Linked DNA regions of Polyangium spumosum. The protein of the gene in region 2 interacts with the protein of the main gene of each other region in a pairwise test. Links are inferred from orthologs where the notes say so. Each region holds a gene or a part of one and is shown on either strand. Other genes may lie near its edges.

Region 1 (3,477 bases), on a different replicon or contig from region 2:
ACTTTCCAGGCAAGGGTGCGGAGATCACGAACGGGTGAAGGTCCGTAAAGTCCGTGGTAATAGAGCGAGGCCTGCGCCACGAGCGTGATCGCCGCAGCGTCGAAGACACGGGATACCGTGGCGACGTCACGAAAGCCCTCGATCACCGCCGCACCCGCGCAGACGAGTGATACGAGCAGGCCAGCCTCGACGAACCATACAATGGCACGGCGACGCGACCGGAACAGCTCGAGCATGTCCGTCCCCCCCCCAGCGTAACGCGAGAGACCCCAGACCAGGGGCTGTCCGCCCCTGGACCCCGACCAGGGGTTGTCCACCCCTGGACCCGGACCAGGCACGGCCTGGACCGGGGGTTTGGGGCGTAGCTCGGCTCGGCCGAGCGCAGCCCCATCGTCGAGCGCGCATCGACCGCGATGCGGTCGATGCACAGGAGAAGGTCAGCGTTACTGTGTGGCAGTGGTTACGTTAGCTCCCGGTCACGCGAGGTGCCAGGGGGGCAGGGGTGTCACTCGGCGACGCCGTTCGTCCCCTCGTGACCCGCGCCATTCGTGTCGGTCGGATCGAGGGGAGGAGGCGGGACCGTGCCCTCTTCGGCCTCGGCGAACGCCTCGATCGCGACGATTCGCTCGTCCCCGTCGACGTTCATGAGCCGCACGCCCTGGGCATTGCGGCCCGTCTCCCGAATCTCGCTGGCCTTGGTGCGCAAGGTCTGGCCACGATCCGTCACGAGCATGATCTGATCCGCCGGCGACACCATGGCGACGCCGACGACCGGGCCATTCCGCTCGCTCGCGTCGATGAGGATGACCCCCTTGCCACCACGACTCTGGAGGCGGAACTCGTCGAGCGGCGTGCGCTTGCCATAACCACGCTCGCAGACAGCGAGGACCCGATCACGACCGCCGTCCGTGACGCAGAGGCCCACGACGAAATCACCCTCGTTGAGCTCGACCCCCTTCACGCCCATGGTGGCCCGCCCCGTGGCCCGGACCTCACCCTCGGGGAAACGGATCGACATGCCCTCGCGCGTGGCAATGAGGAACTCACGCGAGCCATCGGTGATCGCCGCAGAGAGGAGCTGATCGTCCTCCTCGATACGCACGCCGATGATGCCCTTGTCGCGGAAATTCTCGTACTCCTCGAGCGCCGTCTTCTTGATCTGGCCACGCCGCGTGAGCGTGACGACGAACCAGCCCGTCTCGATACGCGGGACCGGCGTGATGGCGGCGATCTTCTCGCCCTGCTCCATCCCGACGAAGTTCACGATCGCCCGGCCCTTCGCATTCCGCGCCGCGCTCGGGATCTCGTAGACCTTCTTGACGTAAACCTTGCCCTTGTCGCTGAAGAAGAAGACGTAGCTATGCGTGGAGGCGACGAAGAGCTGGCTCACCCAGTCCTCGTCCCGCGCCTCCATGCCCACCATGCCCTTGCCACCACGACGCTGCGCCCGATACGTGGTGACCGGCGTGCGCTTGACGTAACCCAGGTGGGAGATGGTGACGACCATGTCCTCCTCCTGGATGAGGTCCTCGACCTGGATCTCAGCCTCGGTCGGGACAATCTCGGTGCGGCGAGCGTCATTGTAGCGGCTCTTGATGTCCTCGAGCTCGCCCACGATGACGTCCATGAGCTTACCCTCGTCCGCGAGGATGCCCGTGAGGCGCGTGATCTCCTCGACGAGCGCCCCATACTCGCGCGCGAGCTTCTCCCGCTCGAGGCCCGTGAGCCGAGAGAGGCGCATCTCGAGGATCGCCTTGGCCTGGCGCTCGGAGAGGAAATAATCGCCGCGGCCATCCGCCTCGACGCACTCGGGCTCGGGGCGGCCCGCGCGGCGCAAGAAGTCGCCGAGGCCGCGGAGCGCGAGCCTCTGCAGGCGATCACGCGCCTCCTCGGGATCCTGCGAGGAGCGGATCGTGGAGACGATGACGTCGACGTCAGTCGTCGCCATGCCGAGGCCCTCGACGAGCTCACGTTGCGCCTCGGCCTGGCGAAGCTCGTACCGGGTGCGCCGCGTGACGACCTCACGGCGATGCTCGACGAAGTGCGCGAGCGTCTCCTTGAGGCCCAGGACAGCCGGCCGGCCGTTGGCGATCGAGAGGTTGATGATGCCAAACGTCGATTGCAGGTCCGTCAGCCGGTAAAGCTGGTTTTGAACGACCTGCGGGAAGACGTCCTTCTTGAGCTCGACGACGACACGCATGCCCTCGCGGTCGCTCTCGTCGCGAACCTCGGAGATGCCCTCGATGCGCTTCTCCTTGATGCACTCGGCGATCTTGGCGACGAGCTTGGCCTTGTTGACCTGGTAGGGGATCTCGGTGATGACGATCTGCTCGCGATCCCCCTTCAAGGTCTTCTCGACGATGCAGCGGCCACGCATGCAGATGGTGCCGCGGCCCGTGCGGTAGGCCTGGTCGATGCCGCTCTTGCCATAGATGAGCCCACCCGTGGGGAAGTCAGGCCCCTTGACGTGCTGCATCAGTTCGTCGACGGCCGCGTCGGGGTTGCGGATGAGGAGGACCGTCGCGTCGATGATCTCGCCGAGGTTGTGCGGCGGGATGTTCGTCGCCATGCCGACGGCGATGCCGCCCGAGCCATTGACGAGGAGCTGAGGGAACTTGGCCGGAAGGACCGCAGGCTCGAGCTCGAAGCCGTCGTAGTTCGGGATGAAATCGACGGTCTCTTTTTCGATGTCGGTGAGCAGATCGGTCGCGATGCGCGCGAGGCGGCTCTCGGTGTACCGCATGGCCGCAGGCGAGTCGCCGTCGACGGAGCCGAAGTTACCCTGGCCGTCGATGAGCGGGTAACGGAGGCTGAACGGCTGCGCCATGCGGACGAGCGCGTCGTACACGGCCGTGTCGCCGTGCGGGTGGTACTTGCCGAGCACGTCACCGACGACACGCGCGCATTTCTTGTGCGCACCCGAGGGCCCGATCTTCTGCTCGTGCATCGAGTAGAGGATCCGCCGGTGCACCGGCTTGAGCCCGTCGCGCACGTCGGGGATGGCGCGACCGATGATCACGCTCATCGCGTAATCGAGGTAGCTGTTCCTGAGCTCGTCCTGGATGCTGACGGGGGTCTTCTGCTGGATGTTCGAGGTATCTTCCATACCGCCGCTCGGGCCTCGGCCCGGCGCGCGAGAGGCCGAAAATAAGGCCTCGTCCGCGCCAACCGGAGGACGCTCTCAGGTAGTACACGACCCGTGAACCTGCAATCAGGTTCGAGGGTTTTGCGCGCCCGGTCGGGGCCGTCGTTGCCCCGGCCCGGCCCGTCCGTCTCGGCCGGGAAGGACGAGGCTCAAGGCACGAGCGCGCAGGTGGCCACGCTGACCACGCCAGGGGCGATCTCCGCCGAGCAGGTGGCCGCGACGACCTCCACGCCCGCGGCGTCCCGCCCGACGAGCTTGATGGCCGCGTAGCTGCCCGGGGCGACCGGCGCGAAGCGGAGAGGTTGCGCGCAGCCGACGCCCTCGGCGAGCAA
Region 2 (3,435 bases):
GCGCGAGGAGCTCGCGCGGGGTCGCAAGCGGGATGCGTTTCGCGCGTCGGCGGGGTTTGGCCCGCATCGCGACGAGCTCGAGCTCTTGCTCGACGGGCACCCGGCGCGGGTCGTGGCTTCGCAGGGGCAACATCGCGCGCTCACGCTGGCGCTCAAGGCGGCCGAGACGGCGACGATCGCCAAGGAGCGGGGGATCGAGCCCTTGCTCTTGCTCGACGACGTCTCGAGCGAGCTCGACCCGGAGCGAACGGGCGCGCTCTTTTCATTCCTCGCGCTCCATCGTGGTCAGATTTTCCTGACGACCACGCGGCCCGAGCTCATCCGCGCCGAGGACATATCGGCCGAGGGGCGGCGTGACTTCCGGGTCTTTCGCGGCGAGCTCGACGAGGGCGCGGGCTGACCTCGCGGCGGCCACTCCGCGCCGCCGGAGCGAGCGCGCGAAACGGGCGTCGATCGGGCGTGATTTCCTCACGAAAAGGGCCCCGCCACGCTTGCCCAAGAGGCACAAAAAAGCTAGATTTCCGCGACTCCAAACGGCCCCCGCGCGCGTGACCCGAAGGCGTCCGCGCTCGGCCCGAGGACATCGACGATCTGCACGGACGTGCGGGTCGGAGCACCGATCGGCCAGACGCTCGGGAGCCGAAAGCACGAGTACCGATGACGACCGAACCGACGAGCATCCAGCAAACCGAATCCAAGCCGACTGCGGGCCAGGCTTACGACGCGAACAGCATCACGGCGCTCGAGGGCCTCGAGGCCGTGCGCAAGCGCCCGGGAATGTACATTGGAGACGTGCACGACGGCTCGGGTCTGCACCACCTCGTGTGGGAGGCCGTGGACAACGCGGTCGACGAGCATCTCGCGGGGCACTGCACCGAGATTCGGATCACGGTGCACTTCGACGGATCGGTCTCCGTGGAGGACAACGGCCGCGGCATTCCGGTCGGCATGCACGCGAGGGGCGTGTCCGCGGCTGAGGTCGTGATGACCGTCCTGCACGCGGGCGGCAAGTTCGACAACGCGAGTTACAAGGTCAGCGCGGGCCTGCACGGCGTCGGTGTTTCGGCGGTGAACGCCGTCTCCGAGTGGTTGAAGCTCGAGATCAAGCGCGAGGGCAAGGTCTGGTTCCAGGAGTACGAGCGTGGTGTCCCGCGCAAGCCGCTGAAGGCGCTCGGCGAGACGGACCGGACGGGGACGAAGGTATCGTTCAAGCCGGACGTGCAGATCTTCACGGTGACGGAGTTCAATTACAACATCCTCGCCAATCGCCTGCGCGAGCTCGCGTTCCTGAACGCGGGCCTGATCATCCACCTCGAGGATCAGCGCCCGAACGGCCGGAGCGAGACATTCCACTACAAGGGCGGCATCGCGGAGTTCGTCGCGCTCCTGAACCAGGCGCAGGAGGCGATTCACGACGACGTCATCGCGTTCGTGGTGGAGGGCCAGGCCGAGGCGGGGCAGAACGGCTCCTCGAAGCCGACGCCGCCGATCGCGGTCGAGGTCGCGATGCAGTGGAGCGGCTCGTATACCGAGCAGATCTATTGCTACACCAACAACGTCCACAACAAGGACGGCGGCACGCACCTCGCGGGCATGCGTTCGGCGCTGACGAAGACCGTGAATCAGTACGGCAAGGCGCAGAACCTGTTCAAGGAGCTCAAGCAGGAGCTCGCGGGCGAGGACATCCGCGAGGGTTTGACCTGCGTGCTCAGCGTGAAGCACCCGGATCCTTCGTTCGACTCGCAGACGAAGTCGAAGCTCGTGTCGAGCGAGGTGAAGGGCATCGTCGAGCGCGCGGTGACGGACAAGCTCGCGCAGTATTTCGAGGAGCACCCGCAGAGCGCGAAGAAGATCATCGAGAAGGCCGTGCTCGCAGCGCGGGCGCGGGAGGCTGCGCGCAAGGCGCGTGAGGTCATCCGCAAAGGCTCGCTCGACATCACCTCGCTCTCCGGCAAGCTCGCCGATTGCCAGTCGAAGGACCCGGAGAAGAGCGAGATTTACATCGTCGAGGGCGACAGCGCCGGCGGCAGCGCCAAGATGGGGCGCGACCGCCATTTCCAGGCGATCCTGCCGCTCCGGGGCAAGATCCTGAACGTCGAGCGCGCGCGGCTCGACCGCATGTTGAGCTCGGCCGAGGTCGGCACGATCATCACGGCGCTCGGCTGCGGCATCAGCGGCATCCGCACGACGAAGGGCGACGGCGAGGACAAGGACGACGACGGGCTCGAGCTCAACAAGCTCAAGTACCACAAGATCATCCTGATGACCGACGCCGACGTCGACGGCTCGCACATCCGCACGTTGCTGCTGACGTTCTTCTTCCGGCAGATGCGCGAGGTGATCGAGAAGGGCCACCTCTACATCGCGCAGCCGCCGCTCTTCAGCGTGCAAAAGGGCAAGAAGACCCCGATTTACCTGAAGGACCAGCGAGCGCTCGACGAGCACCTCGTCAACCACGCGGTCGACGAGCTCGTGCTCGCGTCGAAGGCGAGCCCCGAGCGCAAGCTGTTCGGCGAGCCTTTGCGGCACATCGCGCACGAGCTCAAGCGCTTCAAGGTCGCCCTCGGCAACCTCGACAAGCGCTGCGACGCGCGTATCGTGGCCGCCGCCATCCGGGCGACCCGCCTGTCGCAGGAGGACCTCCGGGACGCGGCGAAGGTGGAGGCGGCCCGGCAGACGCTCCAGACCTACCTGGAGCGGCGTTATCCCGATCTGATGCCGCTCAAGGTCACGTCCGCGTTCGACCCGGAGCACGGCGCGCACCGCATCACCGTGACCCCGCGCCCCGGCGCGTCGAGCCGGGTGAGCGTGCTCGATTGGACGCTCTGCGGGCAGCCCGAGTACACGGATGCGCTCGGAATCGAGCGCGCCGTGGAGGATTCGCTGGGCCCGGCGCCGTGGGTCGCGATCTCGAAGGGCGACGAGGCCGAAATCGAGACCAGCGAGGCGCTGATCGAATACCTCGAGCAGCGCGGCCGGCGCGGCATCACGATCAAGCGTTACAAGGGCCTCGGCGAGATGAACGCGGAGGAGCTCTGGGAGACGACGATGAACCCGGACGCCCGCACGCTGCTGCAGGTGAAGATCGACGACGAGGCCGAGGCCGCGCGTCTCTTCGCGATCCTGATGGGTGAGCAGGTCGACGAGCGCAGGCGCTTCATCGAGGTGAATGCGCTGAACGTGAAGAACCTCGATATCTGAGCCTCACGCCCAAGCCCCCTCTCCTGCCCGCGGGAGAGGGGGTTTTTCGTTTGGCGGGGCTACTTCTTCAGCATGTTGTTCGGGCCGCCCTTGGCGCGATCCTTCGGGACGGGCCGCTGCCAGGAGGTGCCCTCGACGTTCATCCAGGAGACCACCACCTCGACGGCGGCGTCGGCCTTGCCGGCGGCCTTGTCGAAGGGACCAACCGTGATGTCGGCCGCCTGGCCGGCGTCG

Evidence for each region.
Region 1: the proteins of gyrB (region 2) and gyrA interact in binary tests that used the Escherichia coli proteins (3 or more experiments, as listed by UniProt). The link is inferred for Polyangium spumosum from one-to-one orthologs.

Annotation. Positions count from the first base shown.
Region 1 is NZ_WJIE01000001.1:546,865-550,341, reverse strand. What follows is about bases 306-3,468. They hold gyrA (DNA gyrase subunit A), read right to left. Parts: upstream 3,107-3,468; coding sequence 506-3,106; downstream 306-505. Other genes in these bases: GF068_RS02345 (hypothetical protein), read right to left, coding at 3,295-3,468. Outside these bases: GF068_RS02355 (TIGR03013 family XrtA/PEP-CTERM system glycosyltransferase), read right to left, coding at 1-236; more of GF068_RS02345, read right to left, coding at 3,469-3,477. UniProt on the Escherichia coli protein: A type II topoisomerase that negatively supercoils closed circular double-stranded (ds) DNA in an ATP-dependent manner to maintain chromosomes in an underwound state.
Region 2 is NZ_WJIE01000006.1:242,562-245,996, reverse strand. Bases 309-3,429 are described here. They hold gyrB (DNA topoisomerase (ATP-hydrolyzing) subunit B), read left to right. Parts: upstream 309-657; coding sequence 658-3,201; downstream 3,202-3,429. Other genes in these bases: GF068_RS44315 (hypothetical protein), read right to left, coding at 3,261-3,429; recF (DNA replication/repair protein RecF), read left to right, coding at 309-400. Outside these bases: more of recF, read left to right, coding at 1-308; more of GF068_RS44315, read right to left, coding at 3,430-3,435. UniProt on the Escherichia coli protein: DNA gyrase negatively supercoils closed circular double-stranded DNA in an ATP-dependent manner to maintain chromosomes in an underwound state.